3 regions of the Microbacterium sp. G2-16M genome follow, and region 3 is predicted to be linked to each of the others. Evidence: predicted binding sites of a transcription regulator. Region 3 holds the regulator's gene; each other region holds the start of a gene.

Region 1 (9,877 bases), 760 kb from region 3:
CCCGTACGGGACCCGCACGAAGCCGGGCGTGAACGGTCCGAACCCGTCGCGGGCGCTCTCGTCGTCGCTGAAGCCGACGATCGTGGTCGTGCGGCCGTGGAAGTTGCCGTCTGCGACGATGATGGTCGCGGCATCCGTCGGCACGCCCTTGACCCGGTACGCCCAGGCGCGCGCGGTCTTGATGCCGGTCTCGACCGCTTCGGCGCCGGTGTTCATCGGCAGCACCAGGTCCTTGCCGCACAGTTCGGCCAGGGCGGTGGCGAACGCGCCGAGCCGGTCGTTGTGGAACGCGCGGCTGGTCAGGGTGAGTCGGCCCAGCTGCTCGGTCGCCGCGGCGACGAGGGCGGGATGCCGGTGCCCGAAGTTCAGCGCCGAGTAGGCCGACAGCAGGTCGAGGTAGCGCTTGCCCTCGACATCCGTCACCCACGAGCCCTCGCCCGTGGCCACGACCACCGGCAGCGGATGGTAGTTGTGGGCGAGGTGGTCGTCCTCGGTGCGGATGATCCGGACCGCCTTGGTGTCCAGGTTGGTCGCCGTGCTCATCGTGCACCCCCGCGCAGCTCGAGGGTGCAGCACTTGATGCCGCCGCCGCCCAGCAGCAGCTCGGACAGGTCGACGTGCACCGGCTCGTAGCCGCGCTCGCGCAGCAGGGCGTCGAACCCGGTGGCACGCGGCGAGATGAACACGTGCTTCCCGTCGCTGGAGGCGTTGATGCCGAACACGGCGCCGTCGGCCTCGGGCACGCGGATCGCATCCGGGTAGCGCTGCTCAAGGATCGCCCGGCTGGCGTCGTCGAAGGCGCTCGGCAGGTAGGCGATGTTGGCCCTGTCCACCCCGCCCGGACCCTGCACCGGATCCAGCACGCAGATCGCCGTGTCGAGGTGGTAGAAGTTCGGGTTCACGAGCTTGAGCGAGACGACCTCCCGGTCGAACACGCGGGCGATCTCGGCGTGGCTGGCGATGTCGGAGCGGAAGCCGTGGCCGGCCAGGATCACATCCCCGACCAGCAGGATGTCGCCCTCGCCCTCCTGGATCGCGACCGGCTCGACGACCTCGAAGCCGTTTCGGGCGAACCAGTCCATGAACGGACGCTCCTCGCCGCTGCGCTCCCCCACGCTGAAGCGGACGCCCAGCGCGGTGCCGTCGATGATGAACCCGCCGTTGGCGGTGTAGACCATGTCGGGCAGGCCCTCGATCGGGTCGATCAGCTCGACGTCGTGGCCCAGGGCGAGGTACGTGTCGTAGAGCGTCTGCCACTGACGCACGGCCTTGGGCGTGTCGGTCGGGTCGGCCTTGTGCATCCACGGGTTGATCTCGTACGCCACGGTGAAGTACTCGGGCTTGCACATCAGATAGCGCCGATGCTGCGCGATCCGCTCGGATGCCGGGGCCGAGGCGTGCTCGGGCGCGGCGGTGTTCTGCAGGGACATATCGCTCCTCACTGAGTGTGGTGGCGGACGCCGTCCTGTGGCCCGGCGGCACTTCGACCCACACTGTCGGGTGAGGAAGAGGCGACACGAGCACGCCGCATCCATTCTCTCACCGCCGGGTGCTGTCCTCGGTCAGTCGGCTCTCAGCGGGTCGAGGCGCCTCACAGCTCGTTGAGCGACGTGCTGCCCCAAAGCCTGTTGAGCGACGAGCGCAGCGAGGAGACGAAACGCGGTCAGCCGGGCCCAGTCAGACCGCCCCACAGCCCGTTGAGCGACGAGCGCAGCGAGGAGACGAAACGCGGTCAGCCGGGCCGGTCAGACCGCCGCACAGCCCGTTGAGCGACGAGCGCAGCGAGGAGACGAAACGCGGTCAGGCGGGCCAGTCAGTCCGCCCCTTTGTTCGCATCTCGGTCACGCCTGAAGGCAAGGACGAGGGGATGCTGATACCGACCGATCTTACGGGATAATCATGAATTGACCATTGACATGGCGAAGCTTCGTTCGATACACTGAAGATAGTTCACCCGAGGAACAGACCGGAGGTTTCGCTGATGTCATCATCGTCTGCGGGCCGGTCTGCGGTGCTGTCGGAGTTGGATCAGCTGGTCGAGGACCTGACCGGGTCGCGGGCTCTGGCGGCGCGGGCGTTCGCGGCGGAGATGTTCTTCTTCGAACGGGTCGCCGGGGTGGTCCAGGAGCGGGAACGGGAACGCGCCATCCGGGACGGCGACGGGGCGGTCACCGCCTCGTCGCAGTTGGGCATGCGGGAGGTGTATGCCGAGGTCGCGGCCGCGTTGCGGCTCAGTGAGTGGCAGGTGGCGCGGAAGGTGTCGCAGGCGTGGAGCCTGACCCACCGGTTCTACGAGACGTTGTGCGAGGCCAGCGACGGCCGGATCTGGCCGGAGCACGCGACGCTGATCGCGGAGACCGGTGCGGTGATCGAAGACGATCAGGTGCGCCGTCAGTACGAGGCGGTCGCTTTGGATATGGCGGGGGAGATGACCCCGGCCCAGCTGCGACCCGCGCTGTCCGGGCTGGTGTCCCGGCTGGATCCGGAAGGCACCCAGCAGCGGGTCCGGGACGCCGTGAAACGGCGGAAAGTGACGGTGCGGGAGTTGGAGCCGGGGCTTGCCCGGATCACCGCGGACCTGCCCACCGTGCAGGCCGTGGGCGCATACAACCGGGTCCAGCAGATGGCCACCGACCTGTACGAACAGAACCAAACCGACCAAGCCGCAGCCGAAGCCGAAGCGGCCGCGAAGGCCGCGAGTGCGGGGGATGCCGCGGCGACCGGTAGCGCTGATCACGACGCCGCAACCGGCGCTCCGGCGGATGCCGACGCCGATCCGGACGCTGCGGGGCTGGTGGTTGATGAGCGGACCCGGTCGCAGATCATGGCGGACGTGTTCTGTGACCTGCTGCTGACCAACGTCCCGGACGGGCACGGCACCACCGAGCAGGCCAGAGAGAACCTCGGGGCGATCACCGGGACGGTGCAGGTCACGATCCCGGCCAGCACCCTGACCGGGCAGACCACCGGCGGGGCGACCGTGACCGGGTTCGGGGCGATCGATGACCAGACCGCCCGGGACCTGGCCGGGGCGGCCCGGGTCTGGACCCGGGTGTTCACCGACCCGTGCACCGGGGTCCCGACCAGTGTGGACCGGTACCGGCCCACCAACAGACAGCGGCTGTTGTTGCAGGTGCGGGATGAGCACTGCCGGTTCCCCGGCTGCCGCCGCCCCGCCCACAAATGCGACATCGACCACACTGTCGCGTACGCCGAGGGCGGGCAGACGTGCCTGTGCAACCTGGCACACCTGTGCAAACGCCACCACACCCTGAAGCACGAGACCGACTGGGTCGTCATCCAGCTGCCCGGCGGGATCCTGGAATGGACCGCCCCCACCGGCCGCATCCACCACACCCGACCACCCGGCACCGTCAGATTCCAACCCATCACTGCGAACGCCCTCGCCCGCGACCCCGCACCCTTCTGACGCGGAAGCGCCGGCGCGTGGCGCGCGGCCGGTCAGAGCAGTGGGTCTGCACTCACACGTGCAGGCAGAGTCACCGGCGCCGCACCCGCAGCGTCGCGATCTCGAACGGACGCAGCGGCAGCTGCACCGTGCCGTCCACCACCGGCAACGACTCCCCCGGCCGCTCCAGCAGATCGGCGTGTACGACGTCTCCGGCCGGCAGGGTGAGGGATGCCGTGGCCCGCCCGCCGCGCGCCTCGTACACCCGCACCACCAGATCGCCCGAGCGATCGTCGGCAAGCTTCACCGCGCTCAGCGCGGCACCCGTCACGCGCACGAGGGGTGCGACCTCGGGCCCCGTCGCCGGGAGGAGCGGCGCCGCGAAGCGGGATGCGGCGGCTGCGGCATCCGTCTCATCCGCGCCGATCACGAACCCGTACCGCATGCGCTGCACGCCCTGATCGGTATGCGGATCGGGATACCGGGGCGCGCGCAGCATCGAGAACCGCGCGACCTGGACGATCCGGCCGTCGTGCTCGACCCGGGTCGCGTCGAACCCGTAGCTGCTGTCATTCAGGAACGCGATTCCGAACCCGGGCTCGCCCAGCACGAACCAGCGCTGCGTGTGCTGCTCGAACCGGGCGGCATCCCACGACGTGTTCGTGTGCGTCGGCCGCGCGTGGTGGCCGAACTGCGTCTCGACGATCACCTGGTCGCCGAATACGTCGAGCGGGAACGCGAGCTTGAGGAACTTCTCGGTCTCGCGCCAGTCGACCTCGTTGTCGATGTGAAGGGTGCGGCCGTCGTCCGACAGGGTCAGCCGCTGCGTGATGGCGGATGCGCCGAACGTCGCCCGCACGACGATCGCGTCGCCATCCCGCTCGGCACGGCCGCCGGTGACATCGACGGCCGAGCCGCGATAGTGCGCGTCGACGTCCCACGCATCCCACGCATTCGGGAAGTCCTGATGCAGCTGCAGCACATTGCCGGAAAGCCCCGCAGGGATCGCGTCTCGCCCGGTCGCGCGCTGAATCGCAGAGGTGATGCGGCCGGCGGCATCGACCGCGACACGGACGTGCGCACTCTCCAGCACGAAGCCGTCGTCGGATGCCGCGACCCGGCCGACCGCGGCATCCGTGCCGACGCCGACCCCACCGGCCGGCACGCCGCGCTGCGCGACGACGGCGGGGTTGATGAGCATTCCCCCCTCGCCATGGCGCACCCCGAGCGCCCGCAGCGCCTCGTCGACGATCCCCTGCAGCGTCCGCTCGATCCGCGCGTACCGCTCGCGCGCCTCGCGGTGCACCCACGCGATCGACGATCCGGGGAGGATGTCGTGGAACTGCAGCAGGAGCACCTCGCGCCACGCCCCGTCGAGCGCCTCGTACGGATACCGATGCCCGGCCCGCACCGCCGCGGTCGCCGCCCACAGCTCGGCCTGACGCAGCAGCTCCTCGCTCGTGCGATTGCCCTGCTTCATCGCGTGCTGGCTGGTGTAGGTGCCCCGGTGCAGCTCGAGGTACAGCTCGCCGCGCCACACCGGCGGATCGGGCAGCTCGGCCTTGGCCTGTGCGAAGAAGTCGTCCGGCGTCTGCCAGGCCACACGGGCGCTGCCCTCGAGGTCGCCCAGCCGCGCCGCGCGGGCGATCATCTCGCGGGTCGTCCCGCCGCCCCCGTCGCCGTGACCGGTGGGGGCCAGCGAAGAGGACGCCACCGCCTTCTCGGCGAACTGCCGCGTCGCGCGGGCGAGCTCTGCTCCCGACAGCTCGGCCTCGTAGGTGTCCATCGGCGGGAAGTGCGTGAAGATCCGGGTGCCGTCGACGCCCTCCCAGGCGAAGGTGTGGTGCGGGAAGCGGTTGGTCTGATTCCACGACATCTTCTGGGTGAGGAACCACTCGAACCCGGCTCCGGCCAGGATCTGCGGCAGCGCTCCGGAATAGCCGAAGCTGTCCGGCAGCCATGCGCCGCGGGACTCGACTCCGAACTCCTCGCGGAAGAACCGCTGTCCGTAGGCGATCTGTCGGATGAGCGACTCGCCGCCCGGCAGGACGGCATCCGTCTCCACCCACATCCCGCCCACCGGGATGAAACGTCCGTCGGCCACGGCCTGCCGGACGCGGGCGAACACCTCGGGTCGCTCGTCGCGCAGCCACGCGTACTGCTGCGCGCTCGACATCGCGTAGACGAACTCGGGATGCTCATCCAGCAGCCGGGTCATGGATGCCGCGGTCCGGGCGACCTTGCGCACGGTCTCGCGCAGCGGCCAGAGCCAGGCCGAGTCGATGTGCGCATGACCGATCGCCGCGATCCGCTGGGCGCTGGCCTCGGCCGGCGCGGCGAGCACGTCGGCGAGGGCGGCGCGCGCGGATGCGGCGGTCCCGGCGACCTGCTGCAGGTCGATCAGGTCCAGCGCCCGGTCGAGTGCGTGCAGGATCCGGGCGCGGCGGGTCGAGGCATCCGGCAGCTCGACGGCCAGCTGCAGCAGCACCTCGACATCGTGCACGAGCTCGAACACCTCGGGCTCGAACACGCACAGGTCCGCCCGCCTCAGCCGATACAGCGGCGCTTCACCCGCGGTCTCCCATTCGCCGACACCTGTGGGCCGGAACGGCGCGGCCAGGTCGAGCATGACCGGGTTGGACGCGGCCTCGATGAAGAACTCGACGGTCGCTTCGACGACGGTGTCCCCCGTCTCGATCGGCACCCACTGCGCGCGGGGATGCAGGGCGCGGATCGGGGTGCCGTCGGCGCGGTAGACCAGCCCCTCGGCCTGGAACCCCGGGACGGCGCTGTTGAAGCCGAGGTCGATGACCGCCTCGACCCGCTTCCCGGCGAAGGATGCCGGCACCCGCCCGCTCACCCGGAACCACGTCGTGTCCCACGCCCGCCCCCAGGCCGCGCCGATCGCCGTCGGCCCGAAGGGCCCGCTCAGTCCCTCGGCGACCGGGATCGGCTCGCCGCGGACGACGTGCGCCGCCAGCTCGAGCGGATGCGGATCGGAATGGATCGCCGGCCGCAGCCGCTCCTCGAGCACCCGGCGCGCCCGTCCGATCGTCAGGGTCTGGTGGTCGTGCATGCGTGCTCCTTCAGGTGGGCCGCGAGGTACGTCCCGGTGATGCTGCCGGGCGCTGTCACGAGGTCGTCGACGGTGCCGGCGAACACGACCCGCCCGCCGTCGACTCCGCCGCCCGGGCCCAGGTCGATCACCCCGTCGGCGTTCGCGATCAGGTCGAGGTCGTGCTCGATGACGATCACCGTCGCACCGTGCTCGACCAGGCGCTGCAGCACGCCGATCAGCACGCGCACGTCGAGCGGATGCAGGCCGACCGTGGGCTCGTCCAGCACGAACACGGCGCCGTCCTGCCGGCGCCGCAACTGACCGGAGAGCTTCAGGCGCTGCGCCTCGCCACCAGACAGCCCCGGGGTCGCCTCGCCCAGCGTGAGGTAGCCGAGCCCGAGGTCGACCAGCGTCTGCAGGTGCGGCCGCACCTGCGGCATGGCGCCGATCGCGTCCAGCGCGCCGGCGACGGTCAGCGCGAGCACGTCGGGCAGGCTCATCCCGTTCTCCAGCCGCGCCGCGTCGGCCTCGGGCGCGTATCGCGAGCCCCGGCACACCGGGCAGGTGATGTCGATGTCGGGCAGGAACTGCACGTCCAGCGACACCTCCCCGGTGCCGTCGCAGCGCGGGCAGCGCAGACTCCCGGTGTTGTACGAGAAGTCGCCGAGACCCCATCCCCGGCTGCGTGCCGCTTCGGTCTCGGCGAACGCGCGGCGCAGCCGGTCCATCACGCCCGAGTACGTGGCCACGGTCGAGCGCACGTTGATGCCGATGGGTGCGGCGTCCACCACGTACACCTGCGTCAACGGCGCACCGGTGGTCTCGAGCGCGGTGACGGGGTGCGGCATCCGGCCGCCGTCGATCCGTGCCCGCAGCGCGGGGATCAGCGCCTCCAGGACGAGGGTGGTCTTGCCCGAGCCCGACACGCCGGTCACGGCCATCAGGCGTCCACGCGGGATGTCGACATCCAGCGCGTGCACGGTGTGCAGCGGGGCCGTCGCCAGGTGGATGCGCCCGTGCGCGAACAACTCGTCCGCACGCGCGCGGTCGCGGACGAGCACCGCCGTGCCGCCGGACAGGAACGGTCCGAGCCGCGACGCCACAGACGCCGCGAGCTCGTCTGCGGTGCCGGCGGCGATCACCCGCCCGCCGTCGGCTCCCGAGGCGGGGCCGATCTCGATCAGGTGCGACGCCTGGCCGAGCACCTGCACGTCGTGGTCGACGAACACGACCGAGTTGCCGTCGGCCAGCAGGTCGCGCATGACGCCGACGAGCCCCGCGACGTTCGCCGGGTGCAGCCCGATCGACGGCTCGTCGAGCACGTACAGCACACCCGTCGTGCGGTTGCGCACGGCCCGGGCCAACTGCACGCGCTGCCGTTCGCCGGTCGACAGCGTGGCGCTCGCCCGGTCGAGGGTGAGGTACCCGAGCCCGAGCTCCCGCAGCCGCCGCGCCATGCCGGCGAGCGCGTCCACCAGCGCGGATGCCATGGCGCGCATCTCGTCCGGCAGCGCGGCGGGCACGCCCGCGGCCCACTCCACGATCTGCTCGAGCGTGTAGGCGGTGGCTTCGGCGAGGTTCACCTCACCGATGCGAGGCGCCCGTGCCGCAGGCGACAGCCGCGTTCCCCCGCAGTCGGGGCAGACCGTCTCGGTGAGGAACCGTGCGACCCGCTGGTAGCGCTTCTCGTCGGTGGCGCGCTCGAGCTCCTTCGTGACCGTGAGGCGCGCGTTTCGGAAGGTGAAGTCGAGGTCGTGCAGGCCCCTGCGGCTGGTGACGACGATGTGCTTCTTCTCTTCGGGCCCGGCCAGCACGACCTGCTTCTCACGGTCCGTGAGGTCCCGGTACGGGATGTCGGTGCGCACCCCGAACTCGCGCACGATGTCGGGCTGCACGTTGAACCCGAACATGTTCCACGGCGCGACCGCGCCCTCATCGATCGTCTTGCCGGTGTCGGGAATCAGCGCGTCGTCGTCGACGCCGCGGACGATGCCGGTGCCGGAACAGGTTGGGCAGGCGCCTTCCGAGTTGAACGCGAGCGCTTCGGCCCCGGGCGGATGCACCTCCTCGCCACAGACCGGGCAGAACATCGGGGTCTCGGCGGCCACGTCGATCGTCGGCGGCACGCGGTGGCCGTTGGGGCACACATGCGAAGAGAGCCGTGAGAACATCAGCCGCAGCACGTTCAGCAGCTCGCTGGAGGTGCCGAACGTCGAGCGCACCCCCGGCACGCCGGGTCGTTGGCGCAGGGCGAGCGCGGCGGGCACGTGTTCGACGCTGTCGACGTCGGCACGGGATGCCTGCGCCATCCGGCGCCTGGTGTACGTCGACAGCGCCTCCAGATACCGACGCGACCCCTCGGCGTAGAGCACGCCCATCGCCAGCGACGACTTGCCCGATCCGGACACGCCCGCGATGCCCACCAGCCGTTGCAGCGGCACGTCGACGTCGACGCTCTTCAGGTTGTGCACGCGGGCTCCGCGCACCCGGATCCGATCGGGCGCGGAGGTGGGCTCGGTCTGTGTCATCCCGCCATTGTCCCGCGCCATCTCCCACGTCGTCCGGGCGCTCACAGGAGCGCTCGCTCGAACTCGAAGACGTCGGCGCCGGTGCCCTGTCGAACACCGAGCTTCGGTCCGCGGAGGACTACCACGGTCATATCGCCGCCACCGTCGACACTGACCGTCATCACCGTCGCGCCGCTCTCGCCCGGCTCGCTGTCGCCTCCGCCTCCGCCTCCCAGCTGCCATGTGCAGTCGGCCGAGTACGGCTCCCCATAAGGAGGTCCCATACCGTCTTCCACCCCACGGGGAAGTCCCGTGACATGACACGTCCCGTCCTCGGCGAGGTCGAGCGCGGCGTTCGTCTCGAAGTTCGTCCACGTGCCGAGCAGCTGCGTCCTGTCTGGCAGAACGAGCTGCGCGCATGCGCTCATCGCCATCGACAGCAAGACGAGGCTCCCCGCGCTGATGGCGAGTCGCTTACCGCTCGCGCCCAGCCCCATGCTCATGGCCGAACCTTACAACCCGCCCCGCGCGAGCTTCACGGGGGTCAGATCACATTCTCGGACCAATCGTCGGGGTTGCCGAAGCGGTGCGCGGTGATGGCGATCGCCTGCTCGTGCAGGAACGGCAGCAGCTCGAGCCTGCCCGCGGTGGTCACCTCGTTGTCGTACACGGCCAGGTCCGGGTCGCCGTCCACGGCCGCGGCGAGCGCTCGGTGCAGCGCGGACACGCTCTGCGGCCGGCCGATCAGCCGCACCCGCGGCGGTCGAGCGCCCGCGGCGCCGACCCGCTGCATCCACTGCGCGTCGCTCTCGACGAACACCGGCACCTCCTGCGCGGACAGCACTCGTCGCACCTCGGCGGGCAGCCCGGTCGACAGCGACAGCGTGAACGCCGACCCGGCCC
Region 2 (9,877 bases), 1.1 Mb from region 3:
GTCGGGGCCGACATGGCAACGGCTGCGATGGTCCGACCGAGGTGGTCCTTCAACGGCACCGCGACGGCGCTCAGCCCAGCCTCGCTCTCCCCGTGGTTGATGGCGTAGCCCCGCATCATCACGAGCGACAGTTCGTCCACCAGCTGGGTGAACGTGTTCGTTCGTGACGTGAGCTTGCGCAGTCCGTGCGGATACATCGCCTTCAGCGTCTCGCGCGGCAGCTCCGCGAGCAGCACCTTGCCGCCCGAGACCGCGTACGCCGGCAGAAGGGTCCCGGTGAGCACATGCGTGCGCACGCGTTGATCGCTCTCATACCCCGCGATGAAGCGGACCGACGTGTCTTCGAGGACGAGGAGGTTCACGGTCTCGCCCATCCGTCCCGCGAGCGCCTTGAGGTGCGGTTCGGCCGCCACGCGCACGTCGAACGAGCCGGTGCTCTGCAGGCCGAGTTCGATCAGCGCGGGTCCGGCACGATACGCCCGACTGACCCGGTCCTGGGTGACGAAGCGACGGGCCTCGAGCGTGCTCAGCAGTCGGTGGGCGGTGGACGGGGCCACACCAAGCTGCCTGGCGGCTGAGGTCACCCGCAGCTCGGGCTGCTGATGAAGCAGAAGGAGGAGCCGAAGCGCCGTGTCGACGGACTCGACGCGGCTGCGGGCCGGGTCAGCGCTCATCGTCTCCTCGCTCGCGGTGCACGGGCGTCACGGCGCTGACGCATCGGGTATGGTGAGCCGGACTCCGCGTCGCCGCTGCCGCAGGAGCGAGAGGAACCCCATGCCGGAACTGCCCGTCCGCTTCGATCCTAGCCGCGCCGCACTGATCGTCATCGATGTGCAGAACGACTTCTGCGATCCCACCGGGGCCGTCGCACGGCTGGGAAGCGATGTGGCCGCGGTCGGTGCGATGGTGCCCCGGCTGGTCGCCCTCATCGACGCGGCGCGAGCGGCATCCGTGCCCGTGGTCTTCGTGCGCACGACGCACGACGAGACGGATGACACCGCCGCCTGGTTGAGCCGGTACTCGGCGGATCCGGCCGACGCTCCGGCGGGTGTGATCTGCCGCACCGGCTCGTGGGGAGCGGAGTTCTACGGCGTCGACCCGCTGCCCGGCGAGATCGTCATCACCAAGCACCGCTACTCCGCGTTCGTGGGCACGAACCTGGACATGACGCTGCGCACGCTCGGCGCACGTTCGCTGCTGTTCACCGGCGTCGCCACCGAGGTGTGCGTCGAATCGAGCCTGCGTGACGGGCTCTCCGCCGAATACCTCGTGTCGCTGGTGGCCGACTGCGTGGCGACATACACGCCGCAGGCGCAGGACGCGTCGATCGCCGTGGTCGCCCGCAGCTTCGGCATCGTGACCTCGGCTGCCGAGCTCACGACGACCTGGGGAACAGCGACCCACGGGTAGGCTCATCGGGTGCGCCTTGTCATCGCCCGCTGCTCCGTCGATTACCACGGGCGTCTCAACGCGCACCTGCCGTTGGCCACGCGACTGCTCGTGCACAAAGGCGACGGCAGTCTGCTCGTGCACTCGGACGGCGGATCGTACAAGCCTCTGAACTGGATGAGCCCGCCATGCACGCTGGTGGTCGAGCAGCCGAGCGAGGATGCCGCATCCGCCGGCGTGCTCGAGCAGTGGCGCGTCACCCACCGCAAGAGCGGCGACGAGCTGGTCGTGCAGATCTACGAGCTGATTCACGACTCCCACCACGAGCTCGGCCTCGACCCGGGGCTGCAGAAGGACGGGGTGGAGGCTGACCTGCAGCGGCTTCTCGCCGAGCAGGTCGATGTGATCGGCGACGGTCTCACGCTCGTGCGCCGCGAGTTCCCCACGGCGATCGGGCCCGTCGATCTGCTGCTGCGCGATCCGGCCGGGGGCACGATCGCGGTGGAGGTCAAGCGCCGCGGCGACATCGACGGCGTCGAGCAGCTCACCCGCTACGTCGACCTGCTGGATCGCGACCCGCACCTGACGCCGGTGCGCGGCGTGTTCGCCGCCCAGGAGATCAAACCTCAAGCCAAGGTGCTGGCCGCGGACCGCGGCATCCGCTGCGTCACCCTCGATTACGACGGGATGAAGGGCATCGAGTCCGGGGCGCCCCGCCTGTTCTGATCCGGATCCGAGCTGCTGGATTTGGTCCTGACGGACTGCCCACCGCGTCAGAAGGGTGCGGGGTCGCGGGCGAGGGCGTGGCTGATCTCGTGTCTGTGTCGTGGTTCGTCGACGATCAGCGCGATGGGTTCGAATCTGACGGTGTCGGGTGGTCGGGTGTGGTGGATGCGTCCGGTGGGTGCGGTCCATTCCAGGATCCCGCCGGGCAGCTGGATGACGGTCCAGTCGGTCTCGTGTTTGAGGGTGTGGTGCCGTTTGCACAGGTGTGCCAGGTTGCACAGACACGTCTGCCCGCCCTCGGCGTACGCGACAGTGTGGTCGATGTCGCATTTGTGGGCGGGGCGGCGGCAGCCGGGGAACCGGCAGTGCTCATCCCGTACCTGCAGGAACAGCCGCTGTCTGTTGGTTGGCCGGTACCGGTCCACACGGGTGGGGACCCCGGTGCACGGGTTGGTGAACACCCGGGTCCACGCCCGGGCCGCCCCGGCCAGGTCCCGGGCGGTGTCATCGTCGATCGCCCCGAACCCGACCACGGTCGCCCCGCCGATGGTTTCGCCGGTGAGGGTGCGGGCCGGGATGGTGACCTGCACGGTTCCGGTGATCGCCCCGAGCTGGTTTCTGGCCTGTTCGGTGGTGCCGTGCCCGTCGGGGATGTTGGTCAGCAGCAGGTCGCTGAACACGTCCGCCATGATCTGCGACCGGGTCCGCTCATCGAACACGACCTCCCCAGACCCGGCATCCCCAGACTCGGCCTCTTCAGACTCGGCATCATCGCTGCCGCCGTCCGCGACGCCGTCCGAGTCCGCGTCGGCGCCGGCACGGTCGGCGAGGGCATCCGGGTCCGCGTCGGCGTCGGCACGGTCGCGGTTCGGGTCTGCCCCGGCGTTCGCATCCGCGGCCGCATCGGCGACCGCAGCCGCGGCTTCGGCTTGGGCTTCGGCTTGGGCGCGGTCGGCGGCGTTCTGTTCGTACAGCTGATCGGCCATCTCCTGCAGCCGGTTCACGATCCCGACACCTTGGGTGGTGGGCAGGTCCGCGGTGATCCGGGCAAGCCCCGGTTCCAGCTCCCGCACCGTCACCCTCCGGCGTTTCACGGCGTCCCGGACCCGTTGCTGGGTGCCTTCCGGGTCCAGCCGGGACACCAGCCCGGACAACGCCGGCCGCAACTGTGCCGGGGTCATCTCCCCCGCCATATCCACAGCGACCGCCTCGTACTGACGGCGCACCCGATCGTCCTCGATCACCGCACCGGTCTCCGCGATCAGCGTCGCATGCTCCGGCCAGATCCGGCCGTCGCTGGCCTCGCACAACGTCTCATAGAACCGGTGGGTCAAGCTCCACGCCTGCGACACCTTCCGCGCCACCTGCCACTCGCTCAGCCGCAACGCGGCCGCGACCTCGGCATACACCTCCCGCATACCCAGCTGCGACGAGCAGGTGACCGCCCCATTCCCGTCCCGGACGGCGCGTTCCCGCTCCCGCTCCTGGACCAGCCCGCCGACCCGTTCGAAGAAGAACATCTCCGCCGCGAACGCCCGCGCCGCCAGGGCCCGCGACCCGGTCAGGTCCTCGACCAGCTGATCCAACTCCGACAGCACCGCAGACGATGATGACATCAGCGAAACCTCCGGTCTGTCCCTCGGGTGAACTACCTTCAGTGTATCGAACGAAGCTTCGCTGTGTCAATGATCAATTCATGATTATCCCGTCAGATCGGTCGGTATCAGCATCCCCATCCTTGCCCTGCGATCTGGTTCAGATGCGAACAAAGCAGCGGCTCGCCCGCACCCGTCGACGCTCGCCCGAACGACCTTCATCTGTCCCTGATGCACGGGAAACGCCGGCTTCGCGTACATCAGCGACAGCTGAAGCGGGCCGAAGATCGCGGCGCGCGCCACCCCCACGGCGCGGGGCGATCAGACCGCGCGGACGATGCCCAGCGGAGTCGACTCGTGGCCCTGACCGAGCGGGTTGTCCCTCAGGATCGCCCGCAGCCGGTGTTCGTCGACGGCCTTGTCCAGCGTGGAGCCGAGGATGTTCCCGCCGAGGTCGTCGATGTCGACCACGGCTACGTCGCAGGCCAGGACCGCGCCCACCGGGCCCCTCCTGAAGGATCCGTGCCAGCCCGCCACCGTAGGCTGGGGGACATGTCCGCCCTCTCGCCGTTCACCTGCATCCTCTGGGACGTGGATGGGACGATCGTGGACGCCTCCGAGGGCATCCTGCGCCGCCTCTCCATCGCCCTCGAACACTTCGGCCATCCCGCCCCGACGCACGACGAGCTCGTGCACTGGATCGGACCGCCGATGTTCGACTCGTTCCAGGCGAACGTGGGGATGAGCCCCGAGCAGTCCGCCGAAGCGGTCTCCTACTACCGCACGATCGGCAGGGCCGACGGCTACACCACGGGCGCCCGGCTGTTCCCCGGAATGGCCGCCCTCATCGCCGAACTGGGCGCCGCCGGGATCCCCCAGGCCACGGCCAGTTCCAAGCCCGAGGTGCAGGTGGTGGCGCTGATGGATCACTTCGGCCTCGCCCCGCATCTGACCGCCACCGTCGGCTCCACGCCGGACGAGCAGACCCTGAGCCGCAAGGCCGACATCATCGGCGAGGCGCTGCGCCGGCTCGCGGCGGCCGGGGCGGATGTCTCGCGTCCCGTCCTGGTCGGCGACCGGCATCACGATGTCGAAGGCGGCGCCGAGCGGGATGTCCCGGTGATCTTCGTGCGCTGGGGATTCAGCTGGCCGCACGAGGCCGAGGGCGCCCAGGCGGCGGTGGACACCGTCGCCGAGCTCCGCGCTCTGGTGCTGGTCGGCGAGCCCGAGGCACCCAGGCCCGAAGAACCCAGGCCCGAAGAACCCAGCCGGGCCACCGCATCCCGACCCGCATCCGTCGAGATCGGCTGACATGCCGTTCGCGGGGGTGGTCGGCGAGATCGTGCGCTGGCTCGTGCCCGCGCTGGTCGTGATCGTGGTCGCCGCGGTGGTGATCGTGGCGATCGGCTGGGCGGTGAGGTCTGCGCGCCGCTCCCCGCGGGCCACGGCGGCAGCCGCCGCGGCGCGCACCGCCGCGGGCTCGGCCCTGGTTCGACTCGATGACGAGGTGGGCGAGCTCGACCTCGAGGTCGGCCTGTCCGGAGCGCTCTACGGCGGCGGCGCCCCGGCGTCCCTGCGCCGCGCGCGCATGACGGCCCAGCACGTGCGCGACGAGGCCTTCGAGGACTATCGCGCGATCGGCGACGAATCCGGACTGCTGCCCGCCGAGGTGCAGCGCCGGGCAGGGCTGATCACGAGGCACGTCGCCGACGCCCAGGGCATCATCGCCCGCGCCCGCGCCGAGCACGAGGAGTGGATGCGCGCCAACACCTCGGCGCCGGCCCAGATCGACGCCGCCCGCACCCGACTGACCCGGCTGCGGGAAGAGCTCGGCGACCCCACCGCGCTGCTGCGCGAACTGGGCGAGCGGTTCGATGAGTCGGAATGGACGGATGCCGCGGCCGGCGCCGCCGCGGCCGTGGCCCACGCCGACGAGGCCGCCGAACTCCTCGACCGGGCGGCGGCGAGCGCCCACGACCCGTCCCGCAGCGCTCTGAGCGACCTGGCCCTGGCCGAGCGCCGCATCCGCTCGGCTCAGTCCGAGACCCGCCGGATGGAGGAGGTGCACCGCCTGATACGCCAGGCGTCGGCCGCGCTGCCGGACGAGTTCGACGCGACCCGCGGGGCGATCCGGCAGGCGCTGACGGTGCGCGAGTCGCTCGAGCCGGATGCCTCCGCCCGGCTGGGCGGTGCGATCGACGAGGCGCAGGGCGCCCTGGCGGCGCTCGAATCGGATGCTGCGCGCCACCCCACGGCGGCGGTCGAATCGATCGCGCGGCTGCGCGATCGGCTCGACCTCGCGCTTGGAGACGCCCGCACCGCGCAGCAGCGCCTGCGGGGCGCGCGCACGGCACTGCCGGGCACGATCGCGGCCGCTCAGAACGCGGTCGCGCGGGCCGAGGCATCCGTCCCGGGAACCGGCGCCGACGCGCGCGCACGCCTCATCGGCGCGCAGGAGGAACTCGCCACGGCACGCCAACTGCCCGATCCGGTCGAGGCGCTGGATGCTGCGCGACGCGCACTGAGGCACGCCGAAGACGCACAGGCCCTGGCGGCATACGACCGGATGAGTCCTGCCTGAGGTCGCTGAGCGGGCGCGACGCCGTGCGAGCCCGCTCAGCGACCGAAAGCCGCGCTACAGCGCGCGGATGTTCTCGGCCTGGAGACCCTTGGGTCCCTGCGCCACGTCGAATTCGACGCGCTGGTTCTCCTCGAGCGAGCGGTAGCCGCTCGATTCGATGGCGGTGTAGTGCGCGAAGACGTCAGCGCCGCCTTCGTCGGGGGCGATGAATCCGAACCCCTTCTCGGAGTTGAACCACTTGACGGTGCCCTGCGTGCTCATGTATTGCCATTCTGTGCGTTCCGACACACCGTGCGCCGGATTGCCTCCACCGTAACGAAGTCGCGTGTTCGATGGCGGGTCTGCGACAGATGGTGACGGAAATGTTGCACGACGGGCCCCGTCGACGCCCGGACCGGGTCTGAGACCGACGGTCCGGGCGTCGACGTATCCCCCCGGATAGGCCACGCGCACGTGGCACCCCAACTGTACCGATATATCGGCCCGGTGCCCTCTCGCCACGCAAGATCGCCTGGTGCCCTGATAGTCACGGCTGATATATTGCGACGCATCCCAGTGCTGTTGTTCTCCTCGACCGACCCCCCACCGATCGAGACCCCCTGACAGAAGACTTGGGCAACCCATGACCAGCGATGTAGCTTTCGCGCCGCTCGACCCGCGCGGCGCCATCCTCGGCGACGAGGTGTACCGCGTGCTCGGCGAGGCCATCCTCGACGGCCGGCTCCGATCCGGCGAGCGCCTCCGCGACACCGAACTCGCCGAGCGACTGGGCGTCTCACGCACTCCCGTCCGCGAGGCGCTGCAGCGGCTGGAGCGCTCCGGCCTGGTCGAGGTGTCGGCCAACCGGTGGACGCGTGTGTCCGTCCCGGACGACAGCCTGCGCGCGGCGACCCACGAGATGGTCGTCTACATGATGGGCACCGCGGTGCGCATGGCGCTGAGCCGCTGCTCGGACGAGACAGTGGACCAGCTGCTGGCCGGGATCGATCAGATGATCGCCGCCTCCGACGCCGACGACCGCGACGACCTGCTGCGGGTCAGCATGCACTTCTTCATCCTGGTCACGTACGCCACCGAGAACCGGGTCGTGCAGATGATGCTCGAGGAGTCGGAGTTCGCCCTGCGCCGCAACCTGCACAGCTGGAGCCCGCACGTGACCGACCGCGCCGAGCGCACCGACATCTACCGGGTGTTCCGTGAGGCTGTCGCCGCGCGCGACGGCGACAGCGCGGAGCGCATCCTGCGCATGCAGCACGGCCTGGGCTGAGGCATTCCCGCGCGAGCCCCGCGCGGGTACGGTGTCGGCATGGGCCACATCGAGCTGCGTGACCTGGACGACGACGACCTCGACGCCGTCTTCGAGATGCTGCGCGATCCCGAGGCCATCGCGATGGCGGCCTTCACGGCGCGGGATGCCGCGGACCGCACCGCGTTCGACGAGTGGCTCGCGGTGCGCCGTGCATCGCCGGACGTCTCGCTGCACGTGATCACCGAGCGGGGCGGCTTCGCCGGCACCGTCGCGGCGTTCACCCTGGACGGCGACCGCGAGGTCACGTTCTGGCTACCGCGGCACGCGTGGGGGAGAGGCGTCGCGACCGAGGCGCTGCGCCTGCTCGTCTCGCGCGAGCCGACGCGTCCGCTGTTCGCCCGCGTGGCCGCACACAATCCCGGCGCGATCGCCGTGCTGGAGCACAACGGCTTCACCGAGGTGTCCCGCGACGTCGCGCCCGCCCCAGGACTCGGCCGCGACGTGGAGGAGATCGTCTACACCCTCGTGCCCGCGCTCGAATAGCGAGGGGCGCGAGGACGACACAGCCCCCGGTCCGGGAACCCGGATCAGGGGCTGTCTCTGCTGCGTGCGCGAGGGGGGACTTGAACCCCCACGCCCTTGCGGGCACTGGCACCTGAAGCCAGCGCGTCTACCAATTCCGCCACTCGCGCGAGTCGGGAAACCCCGAATCTCAACTTGTCGAGGATAGCACGGCTCGACCGGCCTCCGATCCTGGCGCTTACCGTCGCATCGCCCGTCGCATCGCCGCGCGAGCGCCCTCCCCGCCCCGCGCCTCGCGCTGTCGTTTTCCGCTTTCGCGCCCGGCTTTTTCGGGCGCGGATGCCGGAAGCAGCAGCGCGAGCCGCAGGGGCAGGTCGAGAACGGCCGCGCGAGCGGGAAACGGCCGCGCGAGCGGGAAAGGACCGCGCGAGCGGGAAAGGACAGCGCGAGCGGGAAACGACAGCGCGAGCGGGAAACGGCCGCGCGAGCGGGAAAGGGCAGCGCGAGCGGGAAACGACAGCGCGAGCGGAAGGGACAGCGGGCCCGCGACACCGAATCCATCGTCTCCCCAGGCGGGGGAACTAGCATGTAGCCACTGATCTGCCTGCCTGAGGAGTCGTGTGGGACTACTTGACAGCTTCGAGAAGGGTCTCGAGCGCGCCGTCAACGGCGCGTTCGCCAAGACCTTCCGCAGCGGCATCCAGCCTGTCGAGATCGCATCCGCTCTGCGGAGCGAGCTCGACAAGAAGGCCGCCGTGGTTTCCCGCGACCGCATTCTGGTGCCGAACACGCTCACCGTGCGCCTCGCGCCGTCCGACGACGAGAAGATGGCGGCCATCGGCCCGGCACTGATCGGCGAACTCACCGAGATCGTGCGCACGCACGCGGCCTCCCAGCACTACTCGTTCGCCGGCCCCGTGTCAGTCACGCTCCAGCGCGACGAGCGGCTCTCCACCGGCACGCTGCGGGTCGCCTCCCGCACGGCCGAGGGCACAGTGTCGTGGCGAGGCGTGGTCGACATCGACGGCACCCGGCATCCGCTGCGCACCGGCCGCACCGTCATCGGCCGCGGCAGCGATGCCGACATCACCGTCGCCGACTCGGGCACCAGCCGCAAGCACGTCGAGATCCTCTGGGACGGCGAGCGGGCCATGGTGCGCGACCTCGGCTCGACCAACGGCACCAAGCTCGACGGGCAGCCGGTGAGCCAGGCTCCGCTCCCGCCCGAGGCGACGATCACGATCGGCCGCACCGAGATCGTGTTCCGCGTCGTCCCGCAGGCCGCGCCGCCGGTGCCGAGATCTTCGGCGGCGGATGCCGCGACCCGCATGTTCGACGTCGGGGGTGGCGACCGTTGAGTGAGCTGACACTTCTCCTGCTGCGCCTCGGGTTCCTGGTGCTGATGTGGTTCTTCGTGTTCGCGGTGGTGTACTCGCTGCGCGCCGACCTGTTCGGGGTGAAGGTGCGCAAGATGCCCGCCCCCGAGGCCGCCGCAGCCGCGGCATCCCCCGCCCCCACGTCCAGCCCGAACGAGCTGACCACGCCCGTGCAGTCGCTGGCGCCGTCGGCCGCCGGCGGGGGAGCGACGACCGCGACGGTGTCGCGCATCGTGATCACCAGCGGCCCCAAGGCCGGACTCGAGCTGCCGCTGGGCACCGAGCCCCTGACGATCGGCCGGTCCAGCGAGTCGGGCCTGGTCGTCCGCGACGACTACACGTCCAGTCATCATGCGCGCCTCGTGCTCTGGGGCGACCAGTGGATGATCCAGGACCTCGACTCGACGAACGGCACCTGGCACGACGGGCGCCGGGTGGC
Region 3 (9,877 bases):
GGCATCTGCGTGCGCACACCGCGGTCGAGCCGCTGGCGCACCTGACCTGCGTCGGCAACACGTATGCGGGTGCGGCCCGGCTCATCCGCGAGTTCCTGGACGCCGGCATCCGCAGCTTCCTCGCCCTGCGCGGCGACCCGCCGGACGGCGCGACCGAGGGTGACCGCTTCCTCGGCGATCTGGACAGCGCGGCACAGCTCGTGCAGCTGATCGACCGGGTGCAGGCCGAGCGCGCACCGTACGCCGAGACGCCGCTGGCGGGGCTGCCGGGCGCGGCCCGGCTCGATCGCCCGGAGCCGGTCCAGACCGCGGTGGCCGCGTTCCCGCACGGGCACCCGCGCTCGCGGCACCCGCGCGAGCACATCGACGCGCTGCTGGCCAAGCAGGCCGCCGGGGCGACGTTCGCGATCACCCAGCTCTTCTTCCACGCCGACGACTACCTCGGCTTCGTCGACCGGTGCCGGAGCGCGGGCGTGACCCTGCCGATCCTGCCCGGCATCATGCCGATCACCGCGCCGTCCCGCCTGCACCGGGTGCTCGAGCTGACCGGCCAGGACGTCCCCGCCGAGCTGTCCATCGGACTGCAGATCGAACCGGATGCCGCGGCCCGGCGGGCGTTCGGGATCGGCTACGCCGCGCGGCTGGCCGCCGAGGTCGTCGCCGGCGGCGCCCCCGGCGTGCACCTGTACGCCTTCAACAGCCATGACACGGTCCTCGCGGTCCTCCGCGAGGCCGGCATCCTGACCACCACCGACAAGGAGACCGTACGATGACCGCTTTCCCGCAGGGAACCATCCTGGGCTACCCCCGCATCGGCCGCCGCCGTGAGCTCAAGCACGCCGTGGAGGCGCACTGGGCCGGGCGGATCGACGAGGCCGAGCTCGAGCGGATCGCCGCGGCGCTGCGCCGCGGCACGCGTCGACGTCTGGTCGACCTCGGGCTCGGCGCCGACGACTCGTCCATCCCCGAGTCGTTCTCGTTCTACGACCAGGTGCTCGATGCGGCGGTGACCGTCGGGGCGCTCCCGGAGCGCTTCGCCGCGCTGCGCGAGCCGGACGGCACCATCGGACTCGGCGCGTACTTCGCCGCGGCCCGCGGCGACCGGGAGCGCGCGCCGCTGGAGATGACCAAGTGGTTCGACACGAACTACCACTATCTGGTGCCCGAGATCGGACCCGATACCGCCTTCGTGCTGGACGACGACCGGCTGGTGCGGCAGATCGCCGAGGCGCGTGCGGACGGCATCACGGTCCGTCCGGTCGTCGTCGGCCCGGTCACCCTGCTGGCGCTGTCGAAGGCGCCGGCGGCCCCTACGCCCGCCGGCTTCACCCCGCTGGACCGGCTCGAAGACCTGCTCCCGGTGTACGTCGACCTGCTCGCCGCACTGAGGGCCGCGGGTGCCGAATGGGTGCAGCTGGACGAGCCGGCACTGGTCAGCGAGAGCCTCCCGGTGGACGCGTCGCGCCTGGCGGCGGCTGCCCGGCGCGCCTACGACGTGCTGGGCGGCGGCGGCGATCGACCGTCGCTGCTGGTGGCCGCCGGCTATGCGCAGCCGAGCGCCGAGGCATGGCGCGCGTTGGCCGCCGCGCCGATCGAGGCCATCGCGCTCGACCTGGTGCGCGGTGACGTGCCGGAGCCCGCGGTCGGCCTGGGCGAGAAGACCCTCGTGGGCGGGGTGATCGACGGTCGCAACGTCTGGCGCGGCGATCTGGCCGCCGCATGGGACACGCTGGAGCGGCTGCGGCGCCTCGGCGCCGGACACGTCACGGCCGGGACATCCACCTCGCTTCAGCACGTGCCGCACGACGTCGCGGACGAGGCCGATCTCGCCCCGCGGCTCGCGTCCTGGCTCGCGTTCGCCGACCAGAAGGTGCGGCAGGTCGCCACGCTGGCGACCGGACTGGAGCGCGGACGCGCGGCCATCGACGAGGCGCTGGATGCCGCATCCGCCGCCCTCGCCGACCGGCGCAGCGCACCCGGGGTCCGCGACGGGGCGGTGCGGGTGCGCGCGGCTGCGCTGAGCGCCGACGCCTTCGTCCGCGGCGATCACGGGGCCCGCGAGGCGGCGCAGGATGCCGCACTGGACCTGCCGCCGCTGCCGACCACGACGATCGGCTCGTTCCCGCAGACCGACGAGCTGCGCCGCACGCGCGCCGCGCATGCGAAGGGGGAGATCTCCACCGCCGAGTACGAGCAGCTGCTGCGGCTGGAGATCACCACCGTGATCGGGCTGCAGGAGGAGCTGGGGCTGGACGTGCTGGTGCACGGCGAACCCGAGCGCAGCGACATGGTGCAGTACTTCGCCGAGAACCTCGACGGATTCGCCGTGACCCGCAACGGATGGGTGCAGTCCTACGGCACGCGCGCCACGCGACCCTCGATCCTCTGGGGCGACGTGTCCCGCCCGGCGCCCATCACCGTGCCGTGGTCGGCGTTCGCGCAGGCGCTGACGGACAAGCCGGTCAAGGGCATGCTCACCGGCCCGGTGACGATCCTGGCCTGGTCGTTCGTCCGCGACGACCAGCCGCTGGGTGAGACCGCGAACCAGGTCGCGCTCGCGCTGCGGGACGAGATCGCCGAGCTCGAGGCGGCGGGACTGCGGATCGTCCAGGTCGACGAGCCCGCGCTGCGCGAGCTGCTGCCGCTGAAGAGGGTCGGCCAGCAGGCCTACCTGGACTGGTCGGTCAACGCGTTCCGTCTGGCCACCGCGGGCGTCGTCCCGGCCACGCAGGTGCACACTCACCTGTGCTATTCGGAGTTCACCGAGGTGATCGACGCGATCGCCGCGCTGGATGCCGACGTCACCTCGATCGAGGCGGCCCGCAGCGGTGGGGAGGTCGTCGGCGACATCGCCGCCGCCGGCTTCGAGCGGGGCGTGGGACCCGGTGTGTACGACATCCACTCGCCGCGGGTGCCCCGCGTGAGGGAGATCACCCGGCTGCTGGAGCGAGCGGCCGCCGAGCTCGGGCTGCGGCAGATCTGGGTGAACCCGGACTGCGGCCTGAAGACGCGTGCCTACCCGGAGACGGTCGCATCGCTGCACAACCTGGTCGAGGCCACCCGACGGGTGCGCCTCGGGCTGGAGGTCGGCGTGCCGGCCTGATGCCGTGACGACGCGGTTCCGGGTCGGGGCGATCGCGCCCGGCCCGGAACCGCGTCTGCGGATCAGACCGCGCGCAGGACGGCGACGACCTTGCCCAGCACGACGGCGTCGTCGCCCAGGATCGGCTCGAACGCCGAGTTGCGGGGGAGCAGCCAGGTGTGACCGTCGCGCTGCCGGAACGTCTTCACCGTCGCCTCGCCGTCCAGCATCGCCGCGACGATGTCGCCGTTCTCGGCCGTCGCCTGCGACCGCACGACCACCCAGTCGCGGTCGCAGATGGCGGCGTCGATCATCGACTCGCCCTGCACCTTGAGCATGAACAGGTCGCCCTTGCCCACGAGCTGGCGGGGGAGGGGGAAGATCTCCTCCACCTGCTGCTCGGCGGTGATCGGCACCCCCGCCGCGATGTGCCCGACCAGCGGGACGAGGGCGGCGTCGCCGACCGCCGGGGCGGTGTCGGCGGGATTCTCGGTGCCCGAACCGGGCAGGTCGATCAGCACCTCCATGGCGCGCGTCTTGCCGGCGTCGCGTCGCAGGTAGCCGCTCAGCTCGAGCTGGTTCAGCTGGTGGGTCACGCTGGACAGCGACTTCAGGCCGACCGCGTCGCCGATCTCGCGCATGCTCGGCGGATACCCGTAGCGGGCGATCGAGCGCTGGATGACCTCGAGGATCGCCATCTGCTTCTCGCTCAGGCTCTTGCGTCGGCGCGTCTGTCGGCGCGGCTTGGGACCCGCGTCGTGCGATGCATCGGTCATGTCAGCTCCCGTTCTTGCCGCCGAGGCAGCGTCTTCGAATGTCGGAGGTCGGTGATGGGGTGGCCTCATCGAAACGGTATCCGTTCCCGAACCGGATCGAGGGCAACGCCGTCGCGTGTCGCCCTTCGAGTCGATTCGGGGAAGAGTCCGCTTGACAGTTTACAACATCGAAACTAGATTCGGAAGAGAAGTTCGGCACCGGTCCTCCCGGCCGAGGGTCGGCGCCGAACCTCTCCCCATCACTCGGAGGAACGCATGAGCACCATCGGCATCGCCAGCACGGCAGGGATCACGCCGCACAGCACGGCCCACGCGGCCACCCGCCTGCGACTCACCGCACGCGGTCGCCGTGTGCTGGCCGCCCTGGTGGCGCTGCCGGTCGCCGCGGCGATCGGCATGGCGGCGCTCAGCGGCGGATCGGCGCTCGCCTCGCGCGACACCGGGGCCGCGGCGGGGTCGTTCGCGATCGTGACCGTCAGCGCCGGCGACACGCTGTGGTCGATCGCGCAGACGGTGGCGCCGCAGGCCGACCCCCGGGACGTCGTCGACGGGATCGTGCGCCTGAACGCGCTGGACGGCGTCACGGTCGCGCCGGGCGATCGACTGTCGATCCCGACCGAGTACGCGCCGGCGAAGTGACCCGCCGGGCGCCCGCGGCGCGCGCTCTACGATGGGACGCGTGAGCCCCCGTCTGGAAGACCTGCCGATACGCGACGATCTGCGCGGACTGACACCGTACGGCGCCCCGCAGGCGCCTCTGCCGGTCGCCCTGAACGTCAACGAGAACACGCATCCGGTTCCGAAAGAGGTGTCCGACGACATCCTGGATGCCGTCGCCCTCGCGCTGCGGGACGTCAACCGGTACCCGGATCGCGAGTTCACGGTGCTGCGCGAGCAGTTCGCCGAGTACCTGGGTCACGGGCTGACGCGGGATCAGATCTGGGCGGCCAACGGGTCGAACGAGGTCCTGCAGCACCTGCTGCAGGCGTTCGCCGGACCGGGCCGGACGGTGTTCGGGTTCGCCCCGACGTACTCGATGTACCCGCTGCTGACCCGTGCCACCGGCGGGCAGTGGGTGGCGGGCGAGCGCGGTCACGACTTCACCATCGACGCCGCATCGGCCGCGGCGCAGGTGGCGCAGGCGCAGCCCGACGTGGTGATGCTGTGCGCACCGAACAACCCGACCGGCACGCCGCTGCCGCTGGATGTGATCGAAGCCGTGTACGAGGCGACCACGGGCATGGTGATCGTCGACGAGGCGTATTGGGAGTTCGCGCCGCGCGAGGAGCGCTCGGCGCTGACGATGGTGGCCGATCGACCGCGGATGGCGGTCTCGCGCACGATGAGCAAGGCGTTCGCGTTCGCGGGTGCGCGTGTCGGCTACCTCGCCGCCGACGCCGCCGTGATCGACGCCCTGCGTCTGGTCCGGCTTCCGTATCACCTGAGCGCGCTCACCCAGGCCGCAGCATCCGCCGCCCTGCGCCACGCCGAGACCATGCTGGCCACGGTCGACGACATCGTCGTCCAGCGCGATCGGATCTCGGCCACTCTGCCGGCGCTCGGCTATGACCCGTACGAGTCCTGGACGAATTTCGTCCTCTTCTCCGGCGTCGAGGACCCGGGTGCGACCTGGCGGGCCCTCTACGAGCGCGGCGTGCTCATCCGCGACATCGGGCTGCCGCACTGCCTGCGCGTCACAGCCGGCACCGAGGACGAGACCAGCGCGTTCCTGGATGCGCTGGCCTCGGTAGACTCGGCGTCATGACCAGCGCCGCCTCCCGCACCGCCTCGCGGACCCGCACCACGAGCGAGTCGACGGTCGAGCTCGTGCTCGATCTGGACGGCGCCGGCGCATCCCGCATCGACACCAGCGTCCCGTTCTTCGACCACCTGCTGACGGCGTTCGCGAAGCACTCGCTGACCGACCTCACCGTGCGCGCCTCCGGCGACACCGACATCGACGTGCACCACACCGTCGAAGATATCTCGATCGTGCTCGGCCAGGCCATCCGCGAGGCGCTCGGCGACAAGAGCGGCATCTCGCGCTACGGCGATGCGCTCGTGCCCCTCGACGAGGCGCTCGCCCAGGCGGTCGTGGACATCAGCGGGCGCCCGTACCTCGTGCACGACGGCGAGCCGGCCGGCTTCGAGCTGCACCTGATCGGCGGGCACTTCACCGGCTCGCTGGTCCGCCACGCATTCGAGGCGATCTCGTTCCACGCGGGATTGACCACGCACGTGCGCGTGCTCGCCGGCCGCGATCCGCACCACATCGCCGAGGCCGAGTTCAAGGCCTTCGCGCGCGCGTTCCGCCAGGCCAAGGCGCTCGACCCGCAGGTGGACGGCATCCCCAGCACCAAGGGCGCGCTGTGACCGCTCGCCCTCTCGTGGCGGTCCTGGATTACGGCTCGGGCAACGTCCACTCCGCGGTCAAGGCGCTCGAGGCCGCCGGCGCGGATGCGCGGCTGACCGCCGACCGCGGTCTGGCGCGGGACGCCGACGGACTGGTCGTCCCCGGCGTCGGCGCATTCGCCGCGGTGATGGCCGCGCTGCGCGCCATCCGCGGCGACGAGCTGATCGACCGCCGGCTGGCCGGGGGCCTGCCGGTGCTGGGCATCTGCGTCGGCATGCAGGTGCTGTTCGAGCTCGGCGTCGAGCGCGGGGTGGACACCGAGGGCCTGGGCGAGTGGCCGGGCGCGGTCACTGAGCTGGATGCCCCGGTCCTGCCGCACATGGGGTGGAACACCGTCGCGCCGGATGCCGGCAGCCGCCTGTTCGCGGGGATCGAGCGGGAGCGCTTCTATTTCGTCCACTCCTACGCCGCCGCGCAATGGTCGCTGCAGACGCAGGCGCCGTTCCCCGCCCCGGCCCTGACCTGGTGCACCTACGGCAGCGGCCGGTTCCTGGCCGCGGTCGAGAACGGGCCGCTGTCGGCCACCCAGTTCCACCCGGAGAAATCCGGAGCCGCCGGCATCCGCCTGCTGTCCAATTGGATCGACGGCCTGCCCCGGGCTACTGTGTGACCTCGTGCCCAGTGATTTCGCAGCCACACCCGAACTGACCCTCCTTCCTGCCGTCGACGTGGCCGACGGCAAGGCGGTCCGCCTCACCCAGGGAGAGGCGGGCAGCGAGACGGACTACGGCGACCCGGTCGAGGCCGCGCTGGAGTGGGCCCGGCAGGGAGCCGACTGGATCCATCTCGTCGACCTGGACGCGGCATTCGGCCGCGGCAGCAACGCCGGAGTGCTGCGCAAGGTGATCAAGCAGGTCCGGGGCGTGCAGGTCGAGCTGTCCGGCGGCATCCGCGACGATGCGTCGCTGCACGCCGCGCTCGAATCCGGTGCCACCCGCATCAACCTCGGCACCGCCGCGCTGGAGAACCCGGAGTGGGCGGCCGACGTGATCGGCCGGTACGGCGATGCGATCGCGGTCGGGCTGGACGTGCGCGGCACCACCCTGGCCGCACGCGGCTGGACCCGGGAGGGCGGCGACCTCTGGACCGTCCTGGACCGCCTCGAGGACGCCGGATGCAGCCGCTACGTCGTCACCGACGTGACCAAGGACGGCACCCTGCGCGGGCCGAACCTCGAGCTGCTGCGGCAGATCGCCGAACGGACGCCGAAGCCGGTGGTCGCCTCGGGCGGGGTGTCGAGCCTGGACGACATCATCGCGCTGCGCGCGCTCGTCCCGCTGGGCATAGAAGGAGCCATCGTCGGCAAGGCGCTGTACTCCGGGGCGTTCACCCTCGCCGAGGCGCTGGATGTCGCCAGAGACTGACGGCTGCGCCCACGACCCGCACGCGACCGACTCGGCCGGCGTGCCGTGGGCCGGCCGCAGCTTCCAGGCCAATCCGCACTCCGGCGACGACGGCTCGGCCGATCCGGCGCTGCTGGCAGCCCTCACCGCCTGCGCGGAGGGCGCCGGCGACCCGGTCGCGGTCGTGGAGGCCTACCGCACCGCGCGGCTGCTGATCCCGCTGGTCGCCGAGAAGGGCGACGAGGGGGTCGGGCCGACGGGTCTGACCGTCGACAAGACGCAGGAGCTGTCCATCGTGACCGTGGCCGCCCCTGACGGCCGCCGGGTGCTGCCGGTGTTCTCCTCTGTCGGGGCGATGCAGCGGTGGGATGCAGCGGCCCGGCCGGTGCCGGCCGAGGGCGTGCGCACGGCTCTGGCGGCGGTGGACGACGACACCGATCTGATCGTGATCGACCCCGGCTCGCACACCGAGCACGTGCTGCGGCGCCCCGCGGTGTGGGCCATCGCGCAGCAGCAGCCGTGGGAGCCCAGCTATCGCAGCCCCGACGTGTTCACGGCCCTGCAGGCCAGCGTGGCCCGCGAGCTGAACGTCATCGACCTCGAGGTGGCCCCCGGCGACCCGGACGGCCGACTGCGCGGCCCGGAGCTCGTGGTGCGGCTGCGGCTGATCGACGGACTCGACCGCGAGGCGCTGGATGCCGTGCTCGCCCGCCTCGCGCAGCGCTGGGCCGCCGACGACCGGATCGCCACCCTGGTGGACTCGCTCAGCGTCAAGCTCACCCGCTGAGCGGGCGGATCAGGAGACCGGTCCGGTCCACTTCTCGCCCGGACCCTGGCCGATCGGGTCGGGCACGGTGGAGGCCTCGCGGAACGCGAGCTGCAGCGAACGCAGGCCATCCCGCAGGGGAGCGGCGTGGGCGCTGCTGATCTCGGGCGAGCCGGCGGTGATGAGCCCCGCCAGGGCGTTGATGAGCTTGCGCGCCTCATCCAGATCGAGCTGGGCGTCGGGGTCGTCGGCCAGGCCGAGTTTGACCGCGGCGGCGCTCATCAGGTGCACGGCCGCGGTGGTGATGATCTCCACGGCGGGCACGTCGGCGATGTCGCGGGTCGCCGCTGAGGCGCGCTGCTCCTGCTCTTCCCACTGGGCCTGGCGCGCGGCATCCCGCTCGAACTCGTCCGGAATCGTGTTCACGTCGTACTCTCTGCTAAACTTGGGCGGGCTCCGGAGCGTTCTGCTCCGGAATGAAAGAGGATCACATCCCACCCGCGCTTGCCGTTCCAGGCTACCGGGTCGAGAGCACTCCGCCGCCGCGAGGCGGTTGTCCGGGTGCGAGAGCCGGTGCGTAGGCGCCGTGCGGGTGGAGTGGGCCGATTTCACCGCGATGCATCAGCATTGCGAAGCCATTCCACCGCACGAAAGAGGAGTTCCGCATCAGCGATCCCCGCACCAACGAGCGCATCCGCGTCCCCGAGGTCCGTCTCGTCGGACCCAACGGTGAGCAGGTCGGCGTCGTCGCCATCCAGGTCGCGCAGCGACTGGCACAGGAGGCCGACCTCGATCTGGTCGAGGTTGCGCCCAATTCGAAGCCTCCCGTCGTCAAGATCATGGACTTCGGGAAGTTCAAGTACGAGGCTGCGCAGAAGGCCAAGGAGGCCCGGCGCAATCAGGCCAACACCATCCTCAAAGAGGTGCGGTTCCGCCTGAAGATCGAGGCGCACGATTACACCACCAAGCTCAAGCGCGCCGAGGGGTTCCTCGAGGCCGGCGACAAGGTCAAGGCGATGATCCTGTTCCGCGGCCGTGAGCAGTCGCGTCCGGAGCTCGGCGTCCGCCTGCTCCGTCGGTTCGCCGAGGACGTCGCCGAGCTCGGCACCGTCGAGTCGACCCCGCGCATCGACGGGCGGAACATGGTCATGGTGATCGCTCCGCACAAGAACAAGTCCGAGGTCAAGACCGAGCAGAACGCGCAGCGCGCCGCCCACAAGGCCGCCGCCCGCGAAGCCAAGGCCGGGACGCCCGGCACGTCGGAAGCCGCCGCGGCAGACGCCGAATAGGCCCCCAAGCTCCCGCGACGCGGGATGACCATTCCCGCATCGCGGGATGCACCACGAAGGAAGAGAAGATGCCGAAGCAGAAGACGAACTCGAGCGCCAAGAAGCGCTTCAAGGTCACCGGGAGCGGAAAGATCATGAAGCAGCAGTCGGGCATGCGCCACAACCTCGAGGTGAAGTCCAGCCGTCGCACGCGTCGGCTCAACAAGGA

What was found. The regulator LexA, encoded in region 3, represses DNA repair genes until DNA is damaged. The targets are predictions, from matches to a motif close to TCGAACANNTGTTCGA.
Region 1: the regulator LexA is predicted to act here: its motif matches at 1,920-1,935, upstream of AC0L6F_RS12875 (HNH endonuclease signature motif containing protein).
Region 2: the regulator LexA is predicted to act here: its motif matches at 3,778-3,793, upstream of AC0L6F_RS11270 (HNH endonuclease signature motif containing protein).

What each region holds. Positions count from the first base shown of each region.
Region 1 is NZ_CM147897.1:2,715,407-2,725,283, reverse strand. It holds gene rocD (ornithine--oxo-acid transaminase) at 1-543, opposite strand, end outside; gene ddaH (dimethylargininase) at 540-1,430, opposite strand; gene AC0L6F_RS12875 (HNH endonuclease signature motif containing protein) at 1,982-3,430, shown strand; gene AC0L6F_RS12870 (alpha-mannosidase) at 3,501-6,485, opposite strand; gene AC0L6F_RS12865 (excinuclease ABC subunit UvrA) at 6,464-8,995, opposite strand; gene AC0L6F_RS12860 (hypothetical protein) at 9,037-9,477, opposite strand; gene AC0L6F_RS12855 (proline dehydrogenase family protein) at 9,519-9,877, opposite strand, start outside.
Region 2 is NZ_CM147897.1:2,358,458-2,368,334, reverse strand. It holds gene AC0L6F_RS11285 (IclR family transcriptional regulator) at 1-674, opposite strand, end outside; gene AC0L6F_RS11280 (cysteine hydrolase family protein) at 775-1,410, shown strand; gene nucS (endonuclease NucS) at 1,420-2,115, shown strand; gene AC0L6F_RS11270 (HNH endonuclease signature motif containing protein) at 2,163-3,731, opposite strand; partial or broken gene AC0L6F_RS11265 (coenzyme F420-0:L-glutamate ligase) at 4,032-4,190, opposite strand; gene AC0L6F_RS11260 (HAD hydrolase-like protein) at 4,263-5,021, shown strand; gene AC0L6F_RS11255 (hypothetical protein) at 5,023-6,291, shown strand; gene AC0L6F_RS11250 (cold-shock protein) at 6,346-6,552, opposite strand; gene AC0L6F_RS11245 (GntR family transcriptional regulator) at 6,914-7,558, shown strand; gene AC0L6F_RS11240 (GNAT family N-acetyltransferase) at 7,598-8,083, shown strand; tRNA gene AC0L6F_RS11235 (tRNA-Leu) at 8,149-8,232, opposite strand; gene AC0L6F_RS11230 (FhaA domain-containing protein) at 8,683-9,420, shown strand; gene AC0L6F_RS11225 (FHA domain-containing protein FhaB/FipA) at 9,417-9,877, shown strand, end outside.
Region 3 is NZ_CM147897.1:3,480,008-3,489,884, forward strand. It holds gene AC0L6F_RS16400 (methylenetetrahydrofolate reductase) at 1-773, shown strand, start outside; gene metE (5-methyltetrahydropteroyltriglutamate--homocysteine S-methyltransferase) at 770-3,103, shown strand; gene lexA (transcriptional repressor LexA) at 3,166-3,858, opposite strand; gene AC0L6F_RS16415 (LysM peptidoglycan-binding domain-containing protein) at 4,114-4,497, shown strand; gene AC0L6F_RS16420 (histidinol-phosphate transaminase) at 4,529-5,623, shown strand; gene hisB (imidazoleglycerol-phosphate dehydratase HisB) at 5,620-6,231, shown strand; gene hisH (imidazole glycerol phosphate synthase subunit HisH) at 6,228-6,881, shown strand; gene priA (bifunctional 1-(5-phosphoribosyl)-5-((5-phosphoribosylamino)methylideneamino)imidazole-4-carboxamide isomerase/phosphoribosylanthranilate isomerase PriA) at 6,886-7,635, shown strand; gene AC0L6F_RS16440 (SseB family protein) at 7,619-8,401, shown strand; gene AC0L6F_RS16445 (DUF1844 domain-containing protein) at 8,411-8,806, opposite strand; gene infC (translation initiation factor IF-3) at 9,007-9,669, shown strand; gene rpmI (50S ribosomal protein L35) at 9,738-9,877, shown strand, end outside.